Regions from separate parts of the Bradyrhizobium sp. 1200_D9_N1_1 genome, predicted to be linked through region 3. Evidence: predicted binding sites of a transcription regulator. Region 3 holds the regulator's gene; each other region holds the start of a gene.

Region 1 (4,810 bases), 8.7 Mb from region 3:
GGCTTGCAGGCCGGCGAGGAAGAACAGGAAATTATAGGAGATCTGCTTCCACGCGGCGGCGAGGATGATCAGCGCTGCGGCCTGGTTGCCGTCGAGCAGCGGATTCCAGTCGACGCCCAGGCCGCGCAGATAGCGCGAGAGCACGCCAAGCGAGGGATGCAGCATGAAGATCCAGAGCACGCCGACCACGGGCGGCGCGACCGCATAGGGCCAGATCAGGAGCGTGCGGTAGAGCATCGAGCCGCGCAGCGGTTTGTCGGCCATGACGGCGAGCAGCAGCGCAAAGGACAGCGACGACACGGCGATCGCGAACGAGAAGAAGAACGTCCGGACGATCGCCTCGAAATAGGCGGGATCCCTGAACAGCTCGATGTAATTGTCGAACCAGACAAAGGTGCTCGACAGACCGAAGGCATCCTGGAGCAGGAAGGACTGGATCACCGCCTGCAAGGCCGGCCAGTAGAAGAAAATCAGGACGATCGCGAGCTGCGGCGCAACCAGCGCGTAAGGCAATAGCTTTGACTGGAAAATGGCTTGCTTTTGCATGATGTCAGCAGAAGCGGCAGGCCGGGTCGCGGCCTGCCGCTTCAATGCCTCACTTCACAGCGGTCTTTTCGAACTGCCGCAGCATCGTGTTGCCGCGTTCGACAGCGGCGTCGAGCGCCTGCTTGGCGGTCTTCTTGCCGGCCAGCGCCTGCTCGATCTCTTCCGACCAGACGTCACGCAGCTGCACCATGTTGCCGAGGCGCAGACCGCGCGAGTTCTCGGTCGGCTCCTTGTTGGTCAGCTCGAGCAGCGGGGTCTCGAGATAGGGCTGGTCCTTGTAGAAGCCCTCGGCCTTGGCCTTCTCATAGGCCGCCTTGGTGATCGGCAGATAGCCGGAGGCCTTGTGGATGTAGACCTGGCGATCGGTGTCGGAGAGGAACGTCAGGAATTTCGCGACGCCCTTGTATTCCTCGGCCGACTTGCCGCCCATGACCCAGAGCGAAGCGCCGCCGATGATCGAGTTCTGCGGCGCGCCCTTGACGTCGGGATAATAGGGCATCGGCACGGCGTTGAAGTTGAACTTGGCCTGTGCCTTGACGTTGCCGAAGAAGGCCGACGAGGTCAGGTAGATCGCGCACTCACCCGAGGTGAAGCGGCCTTCGCCGGTGTTGGTGCGGCCGGCGTAGTCGTAGGTCTTGTCCTTCTGAAGTTCGACCAGCTTCTCGAGATGCTTGACCTGGAGCGGGCCGTTGAACTCGAGCTTGGTGTCGAAGCCGTCGAGGCCGTTCGCCTTGGTCGAGAGCGGCACGTTGTGCCAGGCGGAGAGCTGCTCGAGGTTGACCCAGGTGATCCATGAGCCGGAGAAGCCGCAGGTCGGATGACCGTTGTCGTGCAGCTTCTTGGCGACCTCGAACACTTCGGGCCAGGTCTTCGGGATCTCGGCGTTGACCTTCTTGAACTCGTCGAGGTTGACCCACATCACGGTCGAGGACGAGTTGAAGGGGAACGACAGCATCTCGCCCTTCGACGTGGAGTAGTAGCCGGTGATGGCGGGCAGATAGATCTTGGGATCGAACTTCTCGCCGGCGTCGGCCATCAGCTTGTAGACGGGCTTCACGGCGCCGGTCGCGGCCATCATGGTCGCGGTGCCGACTTCGAACACCTGCATGATGTGCGGCGCGTTGCCGGCACGGAACGCGGCGATGCCCGCGTTCATCGTGTCGGGATAGTTGCCCTTGTAGGTCGGGATGACCTTGTAGTCGCTCTGCGACGCGTTGAAGTCGGTGGCAAGCTTGACGATGACGTCGTTGTTGGCGCCGGTCATCGCGTGCCACCACTGGATTTCGGTCACGGCCAGGGCCGGCGAGGCCGACATGCCGACCGTGATTGCAAATGCGGCAGCCGCCCCAAAGTGTCGAAGTGCCATCAAGAAAACCTCCCTTGGCCGTCAATAAAGAAGCGCTTGCGCTAGCAGCGCCATATGACGTTCACATGACTGTGTAAGCGGCCGAAACGAAAGCGGCAAGCGCTGGAAAAGGGAAGCCGTCAAATAGGCGAATGCGACGCGGACAGCCTCGTCCGTTCGCGCTGCACACGCGTGGGTCGCGCCGCAGTGCGGCATTGCTCGTGTGAGGTCGACGATCAGGCCGCGGGCTCCAAAACCTCTCCCGCTTGCGGGAGAGGTCGCGCCGAAGGCGCGGGGGTGAGGGCTCTCTCCTCTGGGGGATTGTCCCATTGCGGAGACACCCTCTCCCCAACCCTCTCCCGCAGGGGGGAGAGGGAGCGCAGCATCGTTGCCCTAGCGCTTGCGCTCGGGGCCGCAGACCGTGCCCTTCTCGACCATCGCGTCGATCTCGGCCTTGGAATATCCGAACTCGCCCAGCACCTCCGCCGAGTGCTGGCTGAATTTCGGCGGCAGCCGGCGCAGGCTCGGCTTGCTGCGATCGAGCCGGATCGGCGAGGCGACGCCCTTGTACCAGTCCTTCTCGATAATATCGCCGCGGTAGATCGTGTGCGGGTTCGTCAACGCCTGGTCGATCTTCTGCACCGGGCCTGCGGGCAGGCCCGCCGCGAGCAGGCGATTGCAGAGCGGCTCGGCCTCGTGCTGGCTGAACACCGCGGCAAGCTCGGCGCGCAGCGCCTCGCGATTGGCGATGCGGTCCTTGTTGCGGGCAAAGCGCGGATCGGTGCCGAGTTCGGGCTTGCCGATCTCGTTGGCGAGCTTGCGGAAGGTGCCGTCATTGCCGACGCCGATGAAGATGTTGTCGGTCTTGGTCGGGAAGATCGCGTAAGGCACGAGATTCGGATGCTCGTTGCCGGTGAGGCCCGGCGGCTTGCCATGCATGAAATAGTTCGCGGTGTGCGGATGCATGATGGCAAGGCCGGTCTCGTACAGCGTGGTCTCCAGGAACTGGCCCTTGCCCGAGCGCTGCCGCTCCGACAGCGCCATCAGGATGCCGATCGCCGCATAGAGGCCGGTGGTGATGTCGACCAGCGGCACGCCGATCCGCATCGGCCCGCTCTCGGGCGAGCCGGTCGCCGCGATCATGCCGGTCATGGCCTGGATGATGGCGTCATAGCCGGGATTGCCGCCGCGCGGGCCGTCGGCGCCGAAGCCGCAGATCCGGCAATGCACGAGGCGCGGGAATTTCTCGCGCAGCACCTCGTTGCCGATGCCCCATTTCTCCAGCGTGCCCGGCTTGAAATTCTCGATCAGGACGTCGGCCGTCTCCAGCATCTTGAGCAGCACGACGCGGCCGCCCTCGGAGGCGAGGTCGAGGCCGATCGAGCGCTTGTTGCGGTTGATGCCGATGAAATAGGCCGCGTCCTCGTCGTGGAAGGGAGGGCCCCAGTCGCGCACCTCGTCGCCGGCGGGCGGCTCGACCTTGATCACGTCGGCGCCATGGTCGGCGAGGATCTGGGTGCAGTAGGGGCCGCCGAGCACGCGCGTGAGATCGATGACGCGCAGTCCGCTCATTGCACCCATAACGGCTTCAGTCATGCCTTCGCTTCCCCTGTGTCGATCGTTGGATCACAGGCCTAGCGAGGTTTTTTTGCGCCAGCAATGGCGCCGGGCGTGGAGCCGTATGCGCCGCGGCGCGGCCATCCCGCGAGGTGGCAAATTCAAACGGAAGCGGCCGGCCCGAGGGGGATCCCGGGCCAGCCAATCCGCCGTTTGATCAGACGACCGTCAGGCGAACGTCGACATTGCCGCGCGTGGCATTGGAATAGGGGCACACCTGGTGCGCCTTCGCGACCAGCGCCTCGGCTTCGGCACGGGCGAGGCCCGGCAGCGAGACGGCGAGGTCGATGTCGAGGCCGAAGCCGCCTTCGGAGCGCGGGCCGATGCCGACGGTCGAGGTGACGGCGGCGTCGGCGGGAACCTTCGGGCCGCCCTGCGAGGCCACGAACTTCATCGCGCCGATGAAGCAGGCGGCGTAGCCGGCCGCAAACAGCTGCTCGGGATTGTTGCCGGCGCCGCCGCCGCCGCCGAGCTCCTTCGGCGTGGTGAGCTTGACGTCGAGCGCGCCGTCGAGGGTCGCAGCATGGCCGTCGCGGCCGCCGGTGGCTTTTGCGCTGGTCTTGTAAAGGACGTTCACGGACATTTTCGTCTCCCTGGGTTTCGGTGGGGTGCGATCTCTATCGCAGACAATTAGATTGTGCGCAATTGAAATTGCGACGTCTCACATTTAATTGTTCGCAATTGAATGTACGGCGGCGCGGCCCCACAATGCGGACAAACCTCGTGAGATTCTCCATGGCTCGGAAACCATCGGCAGCGGACGCGCCGCTGCGGCTCGACAACCAGATCTGCTTCGCGGTCTATTCGGCCGCGCACGCCTTCAATCGCGTCTACAAGCCGCTGCTCGACCGCCTCGGCCTGACCTATCCGCAATATCTGGTGATGCTGGTGCTGTGGGAGCGCGACGACGTGCCGGTCAAGGACATCGGGGAGAGGCTGTTTCTGGATTCGGGCACGCTGACGCCGCTGCTGAAGCGCCTCGAGGCCGCCCACCTCGTCAAGCGCACCCGCTCGAGCGAGGACGAGCGCCAGGTGCTGATCGCGCTGACGCCGCAGGGCCACGCGCTGAAAGACAAGGCGCGCGCCGTGCCGCAGTCGATCCTGGCGGCGTCGGACTGCTCGGTGTCGGAGCTGGTGGCGATGAAAGACGAGATCGTCGCGCTGCGCGACCGGCTCAATGCGGTGATCGGGGAGTAGTTGAGATTTAATTCAAAGCCCGCCTTCGCCCTGCGGGCTTCGGCGCGGCAGCCCTCGCTTCGCGAAGGCTGGTGGAGCCAGGCGGGATCGAACCGCCGACCTCTT
Region 2 (4,810 bases), 2.3 Mb from region 3:
ATGTCGCAGCGATCGACGTCCGTCCGGACGTGCTCGACGATTACGTCCGCAAGGTCGACGCCGAGCACGAGGGCATGATCTGGACCCATCCGGGCATGACGACTTACTATCGCAACTCAAGCGGCCGCGTGTTTTCCGCGATGCCCTGGCGCTTCGTGGATTACTGGCGCATGACGCATGATCCGGATCTTGGGCAGTACAGGCTGACGAAGGCGTAGAGTTGATGGCGCCCACAACGCCGGCGCACCCTCTCTCCACGTCGTCATTGCGAGCGCAGCGAAGCAATCCAGAATCTTTGCGTGGAGATACTCTGGATTGCTTCGCTACGCTCGCAATGACGGAACTGGCGGCCCGTCTACGCCGCGAGCCCGGTCTCCACCGGAGCGAACTCCAGCCCGAGGCTTTCCGCGACCGCCTTGTTGGTGATGCGGCCACGGTGGACATTCAGGCCGTTGCGCAAATGCGGGTTCTCCAGCACCGCCGCAAAACCCTTGTTCGCGAGCATCAGGCCGAACGGCAGCGTCGCATTGTTCAGCGCCTGGCTCGACGTGACAGGCACCGCACCCGGCATGTTGGCGACGCAATAATGCACGACGCCGTCGACCTCGTAGGTCGGGTCCGTGTGCGTGGTCGCATGAGAGGTCTCGAAGCAACCGCCCTGGTCGATGGCGACGTCGACCAGCACCGCGCCCGGCCGCATCGATTTCAGCATCGCGCGCGTGACGAGTTTCGGCGCGCTCGCGCCCGGCACCAGCACCGCACCGATCACGACGTCGGCGGCAAAGACCTCCTCCTCGACCGCCTCGATGGTTGAAAACCGGGTGCGCACCCGTCCGAGAAAGACATCATCCAGCTCGCGCAGCCGGGGAATCGAGCGATCGATCACCGTGACCTCCGCGCCAAGGCCCGCGGCCATGCGCGCGGCCTGTGTTCCCACCACGCCGCCGCCGAGCACGACGACCCGCGCCGGCTGCACGCCGGGCACGCCGCCCAGCAAAAGCCCGCGACCGCCGGCCGACCGCTTGAGCGCGGCGCCAGCGGCCTCGATGGCGAGGCGGCCGGCGACTTCGCTCATCGGCGCAAGCAGGGGGAGGCGACCGGCCGCGTCGGTGACGGTTTCATAGGCGATCGCCGTACAGCCGGAGGCGAGCAAGCCCTTGGCCTGTTCGGGGTCCGGTGCAAGATGGAGGTAAGTAAACAGGATCTGGCTTTCGCGAAGCTGGGTCCATTCGCTCTTCTGCGGCTCCTTCACCTTCACGATCATGTCGGAGCTGGCGAAGACGTCGCGGGCGCTTCCGGCGATCTCCGCCCCTGCCCGCCGATAGACCTCGTCGGAGGCACCGATGCCGCTGCCGGCGCCGGTCTCGACCGTCACCTGATGCCCGGCCGCGACATATTCACGGACCGCGCCCGGGGTGAGCCCGACGCGATATTCCTGCACCTTGATCTCCTTGGGCACACCGACACGCATCCTGGGCTCCTTCCAACGTCTTGATTCACCTCGCCATGGTAGCGACGGGTCCAGTTTGGTTTCGTGCAAATATCAGCTAGTTTCGCGATCTCCGCGCCGGTTTCCGGCGCCGAAGTGCCCTTTCACGCTGGAAACGAAACATTGGCCCTCGACCGGAAAGACCTCGCCATCCTCGCGGAACTCACGACCAACGCGCGGGCCAGCCACACCGAGCTTGCCAACAAGGTCGGACTATCCAGCACGGCGCTGGCGCGGCGGCAGAAGGCGCTGGAGGACGACGGCTACATCCAGGCCTATCAGGCCGCGCTCGACCTGGCGCAGTTCGGCCTCACCACGACGGTGCTGGTGCGCATTGCGCTGGAGAGCCAGAGCGACGAGGCGCTGAAAGCGTTCGAGGCGGAGGTGGTGAAATGCCCCTCCGTCGTGCGTTGCTTCCTGATGTCGGGCACCGACGACTACATCCTGATCGTGCTCGCGCGCGACATCCAGGATTTCGAGCGCATCCACCGCACCGAGCTGTCACGCCTGCCGCGCGTCGCGCGGGTGCAATCGAGCTTTGCGCTGCGTGAAGTCGTCAACCGCGCCGTGCCGACGGTGGTGTTCAGCGAGGCCAAGCGGTAGCGGACTTCTCCCTCTCCCCGTTCTTACGGGAGAGGGCTTGGGGTGAGGGGCTGCACCCACAAAGGCGGTGATAGTCGGACTCGCGGAAGCTCCTCCTCACCCGAATTGCTGCGCAATCCGCCTCTCCCCGCAAGCGGGGAGAGGCGAAACGCCAGCCGCAGCTCCTGTCATCCAACTGTCATCGAATGTGCCGAGAGCTGTGTCTCCAGTACATTCGGGACAGACAATGGACTATTTCAAGCGCTTCAACTTCCTGTTCGCCGCACCCGTGTTCGACGCCGACGACCTCGAAGGCGTCCGCTTCAACCAGATCATCGAGGAAATCCAGCGCTCCGGCTTCGAGGTCGTCCGGGCCCGCAAGCTGGAGGACGCGGAGATCGCGGTGCAGACCGACGCCGCGATCGGCTGCATGGTGGTGGACTGGGGCAAGAAGGGCCTGGAGGGCAAGACCTCGGCGCTGATCAATTTGATGCGGCGCCGCGGCCTCGACTTCCCGATCATCCTGCTGATCCGGCGCAAGCGGTTCGAGGATCTGCCGGTCGAGGTGCTCGACTTCATCGACGGCTATGTCTTCCTCTCCGAGGAGACGCCGACCTTCATCGCCAAGAACCTGATCAGCCGGCTCAAGCAATATGCCGAGACGCTGAAGACGCCGTTCTTCGGCGCGCTGGTCGACTATGCCGAGGAAGGCAACCAGCTCTGGACCTGTCCGGGCCACAATGGCGGCGTGTTCTACAATCGCAGCCCGATCGGCCGGGTGTTCGTCGAGCATCTCGGCGAATCCGTGTTCCGCGACGACCTCGACAATTCCGTGCTCGACCTCGGCGACCTCCTTACCCATGAGGGCCCGGCGCTGAAGGCGCAGAAGGAGGCAGCGGCGATCTTCGGCGCGGAGAAGACCTATTTCGTGCTCAACGGCACCTCGACCTCGAACAAGGTCGCGCTCGGCGCGCTCGTCACCGACGGCGATCTCGTGCTGTTCGACCGCAACAACCACAAGGCCGCTCATCACGGCGCGCTGATGATCAATGGCGGCATCCCGGTCTACGTCCCGACCATTCGCAACGCCTGGGGCCTGATCGGCCCGATGCGCTGGGACGTGCTCGACGAGAAGGCGCTGCGCGAGGCGATCCGCAACCATCCGCTGGTTAGGGATCGCGACGCCTGGCGCAAGGAACGGCCGTTCCGCGTCGCCGTGGTCGAACAGTGCACCTATGACGGCTCGATCCACAGCGCCGAGATGATCCTGAAGCGCATCGGCCATCTCTGCGAATACATCCTGTTCGACGAGGCCTGGGCCGGCTTCATGAAATTCCACCCGCTCTATGCCGGCCGCTTCGCCATGGGCCTCGCGAACCTTCCCCCGGAAGCGCCCGGCATCATCGCGACGCAGTCGACCCACAAGCAACTCGCGAGCTTCTCGCAGGCCTCGCAAATCCACATCAAGGACCGTCACATCCGCGGCCAGAAGCGGCGCGTCGAGCATCGCCGCTTCAACGAAAGCTTCATGCAGCACGCTTCCACGTCACCGTTCTATCCGCTGTTCGCATCCCTCGACGTCGGCGCGCAGATGATGAAGGGGCGCTCCGGCGAAGTGCTGTGGGACGACACGATCCGGCTCGGCATCGAGCTGCGCAAGAAGATCCGCGCAATGCGGCGTGAGTTCGAGGAGAAGGAGCAGAACCCCGATCGGCGCTGGTTCTTCGAGCCCTTCGTCCCGGATCGCGTCGCCATCCCCGACGTCAGTCGCCCCGGCGCCGCCCACAATGTCGCCTGGGAGACGCTGTCCACCGACGAGCTCGCCACCAATCCCGCCTTGTGGCAACTCTCTCCGGATACCAACTGGCACGGCTTTCCCGATCTCGCGGAAGGCTTTGCCATGACCGATCCGAACAAGCTGACGCTGCTCACGCCTGGCTTCGATCGCACCACCGGCGCCTATGCCGAGCACGGCATCCCCGCCCCCGTCGTCGCGCAATATCTGCGCGAGAACCGCATCGTGCCCGAGAAGAACGACCTCAACTCCCTGCTCTTCCTGCTCACTCCCGGCGTCGAGGCGAGCAAGGCCGGCACGCTGATCTCCGGCCTCGTCGCCTTCAAGAGGCTGCACGACGACAATGCGTTGCTGGCGGACGCAATCCCGGAATTCTACCAGCGGCGGCAGGCGCGCTATGCCGGCGTGCGGCTGCGCGATCTCTGCGGCGACATGCACCGTTTCTTCCGCGCCGCCGATGTCAGCGCGCTCCAGGCGCGGCAGTTCATGCCCGAGCACATGCCTGAGATCGCGATGTCGCCCCGCGATGCCGCCCGCTATTTGTTCCGCAACGACGTCGACTATCTGCCGATCGAGGCGATCGCGGGCCGCATCGCCACCACGCCCTTCGTAGTCTATCCGCCCGGCATCGCCACCATCGTGCCCGGCGAGCGGCTGACGGAACGCGCCAAGCCCATGGTCGATTATCTCAAGATGTTCGAGACCTGCTTCAACACGTTCCCGGGCTTCGACGTCGAAATCCAGGGCGTCTACAAGGAGATCGATGCCCAGGGCCGTATCGGGCTCTATACTTACGTCGTTGCCGAGTAGGTGCCGATGAACGAGACAGCCGCAATCCGCGCGGATGACGAGCCGGTCCAGGTCCGCCCCTCGCGCGAGAGCGATGTCGAGGCGATGCTAGCGATCTACCGCCATCATGTCCGCAACGGCGTGCCGCGCGATGT
Region 3 (4,810 bases):
TGCGGAGCCGAAATTGCGGGGTTTTCGCCACGGAACATGTGGAAGCGAGTCGGCGGACTCTTGCGCGTGAGTCACGCCATATTGTAGCGTTTGGCTTGTCAGATACGACATCTCGTGCAGTGTTTCTGATCCTCTAAGTCCTCATGTACCGGCGTAGACGTTCGGGCGTTATCGGCGCGCCCGGCGAGCCTTAAGGGATTCTGACGGCACGGGTTTTTCGAGGCTTAGGCATTCGCCGCGAGGCGCCAGGATGGCAGCCGCACGGCGAGGGAAAGGGTGCAATGACGGTTTTGACCTGGTCCGACGATCGCGTCGAGCAGTTGAAAAAGCTCTGGGAGGCCGGATTATCGGCCAGCCAGATCGCAGCCGAGCTCGGGAACGTGACCCGCAATGCCGTGATCGGCAAGGTACACAGGCTCGGCCTATCCGGCCGCGCCAAGAGCCCCTCATCGGCGGCTCCGCGGCCGCGCAAGGCGCGCCCCGCGCAGCACATGATGCGGGTGAGCCGCCCCATTGCGCGCGGCAACACCGCGCTGGCGCAGGCCTTCGAGGTCGAGGTGGAGGCCGAACCGGTCACCTACGACAACGTGGTGCCGATGAGCCAGCGGCTGTCGCTGCTGGAGCTGAACGAGGCGACCTGCCACTGGCCGGTCGGCGATCCCTCGAGCCCGGATTTCTTCTTCTGCGGCGGCAGGGCGCTGTCGGGCCTGCCCTACTGCGCGCAGCACTCGCGCGTGGCATATCAGCCCGCCGCGGATCGCCGGCGCGCACCGGCGAAGCCCTCGCGGTGAGTTTGTTCTGAAATCGAGTGACGGCCGTCACGCGTTGACGGCCCAACAAACTCGATGTCGTCCCGGACAAGCGCGCCTGAAGCGCGCGCAGATCCGGGACCCATAACCACCGCAAGATGTGGCTACGGGGACTCGGAGTTACCTTCTTCGCGCGACAACCACGCCCTGTGATTATGGGTCCCGGATCTGCGCTTACGCTTGTCGTCCGTTAAGAAGCCGGATTGATCGAGGCTGGCCGGGCGAGCGTGCGCCATAGCTGGGCCAGGAACAGGCACAAGAGATATCTCAGCCAGGCGAGGATGCGGCGGAAGTTGTGTCCGACGGCTGAGAGGACGACGTTGGCGGCATCGCCGGCGCGGCCTTTGAGGTAGCAGCGCCCGAGGTGGCCTTCCGCCTTCAGGTGTCCGATGATGGGCTCGATGGCGGAGCGGCGGCGCAGCTCGCGCTTGATGACACCGAAAACGCCGCGCTTCTGGCCGGAGATGAAGACGCGACGGGGATTTTGTGCGTCGTGGCCGCGGTATCCCTTGTCGACATAGGCCCGCTCGATCGGACAGCCGGTGAGTGTCTCGGTGCGGTCAATGACGTCCCGCAAGGTGTGACCGTCGTAGGGGTTGTCGGGCAGTGCGCTGGCGTGCAGCACGAACAGGCCACCGGGAGCCCGGCGGTTGTTGGTGACGATGGAGGCCTTCACGCCGAACTCGTAAGGCGCGCTGGCCTTGCCCTTGCCGATGCACTCCACTTCCGGGGCATGGAAGGAATAGAGCTTCCAGCCGCGCTGGCGCTGCTGCTGCGAGCGGATCTGCGTGGCCCGGCCGAGCGGGAGGGCGAACGCCTGCTCCAGTGCTGGCTGGCCTTCGATCTTGCGGCGGATGTCGCGGATGATCCGGCCCAGCCGGCTACGCAGGATACGCAACTGCCGCTGATGCCGCCTGAACTGTTTGGCATGGGCGTAGCGGCCGGCCATCATCGCGGCGGCCTTGGCGATGCGAGCATAGGATTGCCGCAGCCTGACGCCGTGCCTGATCGCCAGGCGGTTGAGCCCCTTGATGGCCGCATGCAGCAGCTTGGCATCGGTCGGAAAGGTGATGGCCTTCGGCTGCACCGTGGTGTCGACCGTAACCCGCTTGAGGTCCTGGCTGCGTAATGCACCGGCCTCGTGCGCTACCCGCAAGCTCTCGGCCAGCAGCAACTCCAGCTTGTCGCCAAGCCGCTTGCGCCAATGGCTCAGGTCCGAGCGCTCGTGCGGGAACGTGTGCTGAAAGAACTCTTCCCCGGTGAAGAACTGGAAGTATGGGTCATGGACCCAGCGCTCGCACACCTCCTCATCGGACAGCCCGTAAATGTGCTTGAGCAACAGCAGACCGATCATGAAGCGCGTCTCGATCCCGGGCCTGCCGTTCTCGCTGTAGAGCGGCGCGATCTCGCCGTCGATCCAGTCCCAATCGACCTTGCCGGCGAGCAGAACCAGCTCGTGCTTCATATTGATGATCTGGTCGAGCCGAGCCCGGAACAGATCGTTCGATCCCGTCGTCTTGTGCTTCTTCGGCCGCATCGTTCCCTCCGATGCAGACAAGGAATCATGCTTCCCGCTTCGAGGGAATCCACGAAAACCAAATCGCAAGGTTCTGACGCCCAAAGCATCAAAACCTTGCAATCTGGAAATGCCCCTTAGCCCAAATCGAGATTCCCGATCAGTGGCTTAGTCCTTCTTCACGGACGACTACGCTTGTCCGAGACGACACTGAGAGTGTGGCTGTAGCCCGCTAAACCAACGCCTGCAAACCCTACGTCTGCTCCGCCTTCGCAAAGCGATCATCCAGCGCGTAGCCGGCGCCGCGGACGGTGCGGATGGGATCCTGCTCGCGGCCGAGATTGAGCAGCTTGCGCAGGCGGCCGATGTGGACGTCGACGGTGCGCTCGTCGATGTAGATGTCGCGGCCCCAGACGCTGTCGAGCAGCTGCTCGCGCGAGAACACGCGGCCGGGATGCTCCAGGAAGAACTCCAAGAGGCGATATTCGGTCGGGCCGAGGTCGATCGGCCGGCCCGAGCGCGCGACGCGGCGCTTGTCGCGATCGAGCTCGATGTCGCCATAGGCCAGCACCGTTGCGAGCCGCTCCGGGCTTGCGCGCCGCAGCAGGCCCTTCACGCGCGCCAGGAGCTCCGGCACCGAGAACGGCTTGACGATGTAGTCGTCGGCGCCGGTCGCAAGACCCCGCACCCGCTCGCTCTCCTCGCCGCGCGCGGTGAGCATGATGATCGGGAGCTGCTTGGTCTCGGGCCGGGTCCGCAGCCGGCGGCACAGCTCGATGCCTGACAGTCCCGGCAGCATCCAGTCGAGTACGATCAGATCGGGGATGTGTTCCTTGAGGCGGGTGTCGGCGTCGTCGCCGCGCATCACCGTCTCCACATCATAGCCGTCGCCTTCGAGGTTGTAGCGGAGAAGCTCGGTGAGAGCTTCCTCGTCCTCAACCACCATAATGCGTGCGCCCATGGTGTCGTCGCTCCTTAAGTCTTCAGGTATTCGGGACCGTCGTGGCGAAGGTCGTCATGTCGCCCTTCGGCCGCTTGTCGGTGATCGCCTGGCCCTCGATCATGTAGAACACGGTCTCGGCGATGTTGGTGGCGTGGTCGCCGATCCGCTCGATGTTCTTGGCGCAGAACATCAGATGGATGCAGAACGAGATGTTGCGCGGATCCTCCATCATGTAGGTGAGGAGCTCGCGGAACAGCGAGGTGCAGATGGCGTCGACTTCCTCGTCGCCCTTCCACACCGCCATCGCCGCCGGCAGATCATGCGCGGCATAGGCGTCCAGCACCGACTTGACCTGCTGCTGCACGAGGTCGGTCATGTGCTCGAGGCCGCGGAACAGCTTGAGCGGATGGAAATCCGTCTCCAGCGCCGCGACGCGCTTGCCCATGTTCTTGGCGAGGTCGCCGATGCGCTCGAGATCGGTCGCAACTCGCATGGCGCCGACGATCTCGCGCAGATCGACCGCCATCGGCTGGCGGCGGGCGATGGTGAGCACGGCGCGCTCCTCGATGCGCTTCTGCAGCGCGTCGAGCTCGGTGTCGGTGGCGACGACGCGCTGGCCGAGCGCGACGTCGCGGCGGATCAGCGCGTCGACGGAATCGACGATCATGCGCTCGGCGATCCCGCCCATCTCGGCGACGAGCCGGGTGAGCTCCTGGAGGTCGGTGTCGAAGGCCTTTGCGGTATGTTCAGAACCCATGTCCCGTCTCCTCAGCCGAACCGGCCGGTGATGTAATCCTGCGTGCGCCGGTCGCTCGGCGACGTGAAGATCTTGCTGGTGTCGTCGAACTCGATCAGCTCGCCGAGATACATGAACGCGGTCTTGTCGGAGACGCGCGCCGCCTGCTGCATGTTGTGGGTGACGATCGCGATCGTGTAGTTCTCGGACAATTCCTGGATCAGCTCCTCGACCTTGGCGGTCGAGATCGGGTCGAGCGCCGAGCAGGGCTCGTCGAACAGGATCACCTCGGGCCGCACCGCGACGGTGCGGGCGATGCAGAGGCGCTGCTGCTGGCCGCCGGAGAGCGACAGGCCGGAGGCGTTGAGCTTGTCCTTGACCTCGTTCCACAGCGCGCCGCCGCGCAGCGCCTTCTCGACGCGGTCGTCCATCTCGGACTTCGAGATCTTCTCGTAGAGGCGGATGCCGAAGGCGATGTTCTCGTAGATCGTCATCGGGAACGGCGTCGGCTTCTGGAACACCATGCCGACGCGGGCGCGCAGCAGGTTGAGGTCGAGCTTGCCGTCGAGGATGTTGGTCTGGTCGAGCATGAGCTGGCCGGTGGCGCGCTGCCCCGGATAGAGGTCGTACATCCGGTTGAAGATGCGCAGCAGGGTTGACTTGCCGCAGCCGGACGGGCCGATGAACGCGGTGACGCGGTTGGTGCCGAGCGTCAGGTTGATGTTCTTCAGCGCGTGGTGCTCGCCGTAATAGAAGTTGAGGTTGCGCACCGTCACCTTGGCCGGCGCTTCCGGCAGCAGCGGCGC
Region 4 (4,810 bases), 3.3 Mb from region 3:
GCGCGCTGTCCGATCAGTCAGGACTCTATGCCGATCTCGGCGGCCCCGGCTCGACGCTCGCAGCGCAGATGGCCGTTGAAGATTCCGGCCTTACCGCCAAGGGCTGGAAGATCGACATTGTCTCCGGCGATCACCAGAACAAGCCCGACATCGGCACCGCGATCGCGCGGCAGTGGTTCGACGTCGACAAGATCGATGTCATCGTGGACGTGCCGAATTCCGGTGTGGCGCTCGCCGTCAACAACGTCATCAAGGAAAAGAACGGCGTCTACATCAACTCTGGTGCGGCGACCTCCGACCTCACCAACGCGCAGTGCTCACCCAACACCGTGCACTGGACCTACGACACGTACATGCTGGCCCACACCACGGGCCAGGCGCTGGTGAAGGCGGGTGGCGACAGCTGGTTCTTCCTGACCGCGGACTACGCCTTCGGTGCGGCGCTCGAGCGCGATACAACGGCCGTTGTCACCGCCAATGGCGGCAAGGTGGTCGGCGGCGTGAAGCATCCGCTGAACACGCCGGACTTCTCGTCCTTCCTGCTCCAGGCGCAGGCCTCCAAGGCCAAGATCATCGGCCTTGCCAATGCCGGCGGCGACACCACCAACGCCATCAAGCAGGCGGCCGAGTTCGGCATCGTCAAGGGCGGCCAGAAGCTCGCCGCGCTCCTGCTGTTCCTCACCGACGTCAAGGCGATCGGTCTGGAGACCGCGCAGGGCCTCAACTTCACCGAGACGTTCTACTGGGACATGAACGACCAGACCCGGGCGTTCTCGAAGCGCTTCGCCTCGAAAATGAAGAACAACGCGCCGCCGACCATGGTGCAGGCCGGCGTCTATGCCGGCGTGCGCCACTATCTCAAGGCGCTGGACGCACTCGGCGGCAATCCTCACGACGGCGTCAAGGTCGTCGAGAAGATGAAGTCGATGCCGACGGAGGACGATCTGTTCGGCAAGGGCGAGATCCAGCCGAACGGCCGCACCATCCACAGCGCCTATCTGTTCGAGGTCAAGAAGCCCTCGGAGTCCAAGGGCCCGTGGGACTTCTACAAGCTGGTCGGCACGGTGCCGGGCGATCAGGCCTTCACGCCGCTGTCCGAGAGCAAGTGCGCGCTGTTGAAGAAGTAGGATAACGGCCCGCAGGCCTTTGAGGCCTGCGGGCGACTTTCAGGGGAACGCCGAAGGGACCGGGTGCGGGATCGATGCAGGCACTTTACGCTCAGCTACTGGTGGGACTGATCAACGGCTCGTTCTACGCGCTGCTCAGTCTCGGGCTTGCCGTGATCTTCGGCATGCTCAACATCATCAATTTCGCCCACGGCGCTCTCTACATGATGGGCGCCTTCGTCGCCTATTTCCTGCTGAACAATGATTATCTCAGTATCGGCTACTGGCCGGCATTGATCGTCGCTCCGATCGTCGTCGGCATCTTCGGCATGATCCTGGAACGGACCATGCTGCAATGGCTGACCGGGCTTGACCATCTCTACGGCCTGCTGCTGACCTTCGGCATTGCGCTGATCGTGCAGGGCGTGTTCCAGAACTATTTTGGATCGTCGGGCCTGCCTTATGCCATTCCTGACCAGCTCAAGGGCGGCATGAATCTCGGCTTCATGTTCCTTCCGGTCTATCGCGGCTGGGTCGTCGTGTTCTCGCTTATCGTGTGTCTGGCGACCTGGTACCTGATCGAGAAGACGCGGCTCGGCGCTTACCTCCGCGCCGCGACCGAAAACCCGACGCTGGTCCGCGCCTTCGGCATAAACGTGCCGCGCATGATCACGCTGACCTACGGTCTCGGCGTCGGCCTTGCCGCGCTCGCCGGCGTGCTCTCGGCGCCGATCAACCAGGTGCGGCCGCTGATGGGCGCCGACCTCATCATCGTCGTGTTTGCCGTGGTGGTGATCGGCGGCATGGGATCGATCATGGGCTCGATCATCACCGGTTTCGCTCTCGGCGTGATCGAGGGCCTGACCAAGTATTTCTACCCCGAGGCCTCCAACACCGTCGTGTTCGTGCTGATGGTGCTGGTGCTCTTGGTGAAGCCATCGGGATTGACGGGAAGGGCGGCCTGATATGACAGCCTTGACGGACGATACGCTGCGGGCGACCCCGCGCGCGATGCGTGACGAGATGATCGTGTTTGCGGTGATGGCGCTGCTGCTGGCGTCGGTGCCGTTCACGGGGGTCTATCCGTTCTTCGTGATGCAGGCGCTGTGCTTCGCGCTCCTCGCCTGCGCCTTCAACCTTCTGATCGGCTATGGCGGCCTGCTGTCGTTCGGCCACGCGATGTTCTTAGGCACGGCCGGCTATTGCAGCGCGCATGCGCTGAAGGTGTGGGCGTTGCCGCCGGAGCTCGGCATCCTCGTCGGCGTCGCCGGTGCTTTCGTGCTCTCGATCGTGACCGGCTACATCTCGATCCGCCGCCAGGGCATCTATTTCTCGATGATCACGCTGGCGCTGTCGCAGCTCCTGTACTTCATCTACCTCCAGGCGCCGTTCACCCATGGCGAAGACGGCATTCAGGGCATTCCGCAGGGGCACATGTTCGGCGTCCTCGATCTCTCCAAGCCGACGGTCCTGTACTACGTCGTGCTGGTCGGCTTCCTCGCCGGCTTCCTGTTGATCTTCCGCATCATCAACTCGCCGTTCGGCGAGGTGTTGAAGTCGATCCGCGAGAACGAGCAGCGCGCGATCTCGCTCGGCTACCGGACCGACCAGTACAAGTTCCTGGCCTTCGTCCTGTCGGGCACGCTGGCCGGCTTCGCCGGATCGCTGAAGGTGTTCGTGGCGCAAAATGCCTCGCTCACCGACGTACACTGGTCGATGTCGGGCGAAGTCGTGCTGATGACGCTGGTCGGGGGTCTCGGGACCATCTTCGGACCCGTGGTCGGCGCCTTCGTGATCATCGCCATGCAGCAATATCTGGCGAGCTTCGGCCAATGGGTGACGGTGATCCAGGGCTCGATCTTCGTGATCTGCGTGCTCACCTTCCGCCGCGGCGTCGTCGGTGAAATCGCGCATTACTTCCGGCGTTCGCTCTAAGTAATTGATTTAAGGTCAATTTACCCGCTTCGTGAAAGTGGTGGATGATCCGGCGCCGCGGGCGTGAGGTGGCACGCGCGCGGACCGAAAATGGTCTATGACAGTTTCGTGACGGCCCTTCCGGGCCGGGCCATTTCCAACCGGTAGTCTATCCCCATGATGCGATGGTTTCGCGCTTTCCTGCCCAAGGAAGAACGGTTCTTCGACCTGTTCGACCGCCATGCCCAGACCGTGATCCAGGGCTCGATCGCGCTCCAGGGCATGCTCAACGGGGGCGAGGAGACGCCGGTCTATTGCCAGCGCGTCAACCAGTTCGAGAACGATGCCGACAACATCACCCGTGAGGTGCTGACGGCGGTGCGCCGCACCTTCATCACGCCGTTCGACCGCGGCGACATCAAGAACCTCATCACCTCGATGGACGATGCCATCGACCAGATGCAGCAGACCGCCAAGGCCGTGATGCTGTTCGAGGTCCGCGCCTTCGAGCCGCCGATGCGCGAGATCGGCGGGCTTCTGATCGAATGCGCCAATCTGGTCGGCCGTGCGCTGCCCCTGATGCAGCAGATCGGCAAGAACGTGGCCATGCTGACCGCCATCACGGAAGAGCTGACCAAGCTCGAGGGCCGGGTCGACGATCTCCACGACATCGGGATGAAGGAGCTGTTCCTCAAGCACCGCGACGGCAACGCGATGGATTTCATCGTCGGTGTCGAGATCTACGACCATCTCGAAAAGGTCGCCGATCGCTTCGACGACGTCGCAAACGAGATCAACAGCATCGTCATCGAGCAAGTGTAGCGCATGATCCGGAAAAATGTGCAGCGGTTTTCCTTCGCGACAAACGCGGAACGCGTTTGCGCGGAGATCATGCGAAAACTTTAAGGCAGGGGCCTCGCCGTGGATGCTGCGTTGGGTCTTCCCGTCCTGGTCGGACTGATCGCCGTCGCGCTGCTGTTCGACTTCTTGAACGGCCTGCATGACGCTGCCAATTCGATCGCGACCATCGTCTCGACCCGCGTGCTGCGGCCGCAATTCGCGGTGTTCTGGGCCGCTTTCTTCAATTTCGTCGCCTTCATGGTGTTCGGGCTGCACGTCGCCCAGACCATAGGCACCGGCATTATCGATCCCTCAATCGTCGATGCCCACGTGATCTTCGCGGCGCTGGTCGGCGCCATCGTCTGGAACCTCGTGACCTGGGCGCTCGGCATCCCGTCTTCGTCGTCGCATGCGCTGATCGGCGGGTTGTTCGGTGCCGGCGTGGCCAAAGCCGGGATTTCGGCGGCGGTCTGGAGCGGATTGTCCAAGACGGTGATCGCCATCGTGCTGTCTCCGCTGGTCGGCTTCCTGCTGGCGATGCTGCTGGTTGCGATCGTCTCCTGGGCCTCGGTGCGATCGACGCCCTTCGCCGTGGATCGCGCCTTCCGCATCCTGCAATTCGCCTCCGCCTCGCTCTATTCGCTCGGCCATGGCGGCAATGACGCGCAGAAGACCATGGGCATCATCGCCGTGCTGCTCTATTCACAGGGCCATCTCGGCAGCGAATTCTCGGTGCCGTTCTGGGTCGTGCTGTCCTGCCAGGCCGCGATGGCGATGGGCACGCTGATGGGCGGCTGGCGCATCGTCCGCACCATGGGCCTGCGCATCACGAAACTGACGCCGATGCAGGGCTTTTGCGCCGAAACTGGCGGCGCCGCGACCCTGTTCATGGCGACCTTCCTCGGGGTTCCCGTCTCGACCACCCATACCATCACCGGCGCCATCGTCGG

The links. The regulator PhoB, encoded in region 3, activates phosphate uptake and scavenging genes when phosphate is short. The targets are predictions, from matches to a motif close to TGTCATNNANCTGTCAT.
Region 1: ugpB (sn-glycerol-3-phosphate ABC transporter substrate-binding protein UgpB) is a predicted target of PhoB. The motif match lies at 1,967-1,983, and genes of this name have one in related genera.
Region 2: AB5K84_RS31205 (Orn/Lys/Arg decarboxylase N-terminal domain-containing protein) is a predicted target of PhoB. The motif match lies at 2,258-2,274, and genes of this name have one in related genera.
Region 4: AB5K84_RS26920 (DUF47 domain-containing protein) is a predicted target of PhoB. The motif match lies at 3,139-3,155, and genes of this name have one in related genera.

The regions. Positions count from the first base shown of each region.
Region 1 is NZ_CP197226.1:109,941-114,750, reverse strand. Features, by position in the region: gene ugpA (sn-glycerol-3-phosphate ABC transporter permease UgpA) at 1-546, opposite strand, end outside; gene ugpB (sn-glycerol-3-phosphate ABC transporter substrate-binding protein UgpB) at 596-1,912, opposite strand; gene AB5K84_RS00485 (CaiB/BaiF CoA transferase family protein) at 2,285-3,487, opposite strand; gene AB5K84_RS00480 (organic hydroperoxide resistance protein) at 3,666-4,091, opposite strand; gene AB5K84_RS00475 (MarR family winged helix-turn-helix transcriptional regulator) at 4,244-4,705, shown strand; tRNA gene AB5K84_RS00470 (tRNA-Ala) at 4,775-4,810, opposite strand, start outside.
Region 2 is NZ_CP197226.1:6,489,851-6,494,660, forward strand. Features, by position in the region: gene AB5K84_RS31190 (flavin-containing monooxygenase) at 1-218, shown strand, start outside; gene ald (alanine dehydrogenase) at 356-1,471, opposite strand; gene AB5K84_RS31200 (Lrp/AsnC family transcriptional regulator) at 1,613-2,092, shown strand; gene AB5K84_RS31205 (Orn/Lys/Arg decarboxylase N-terminal domain-containing protein) at 2,319-4,676, shown strand; gene AB5K84_RS31210 (GNAT family N-acetyltransferase) at 4,683-4,810, shown strand, end outside.
Region 3 is NZ_CP197226.1:8,803,444-8,808,253, forward strand. Features, by position in the region: gene AB5K84_RS41680 (GcrA family cell cycle regulator) at 282-791, shown strand; gene AB5K84_RS41685 (IS5-like element ISBj5_B family transposase) at 1,000-2,346, opposite strand; gene phoB (phosphate regulon transcriptional regulator PhoB) at 2,579-3,286, opposite strand; gene phoU (phosphate signaling complex protein PhoU) at 3,309-4,025, opposite strand; gene pstB (phosphate ABC transporter ATP-binding protein PstB) at 4,037-4,810, opposite strand, start outside.
Region 4 is NZ_CP197226.1:5,544,371-5,549,180, reverse strand. Features, by position in the region: gene AB5K84_RS26935 (ABC transporter substrate-binding protein) at 1-1,127, shown strand, start outside; gene AB5K84_RS26930 (branched-chain amino acid ABC transporter permease) at 1,202-2,071, shown strand; gene AB5K84_RS26925 (branched-chain amino acid ABC transporter permease) at 2,073-3,041, shown strand; gene AB5K84_RS26920 (DUF47 domain-containing protein) at 3,198-3,842, shown strand; gene AB5K84_RS26915 (inorganic phosphate transporter) at 3,942-4,810, shown strand, end outside.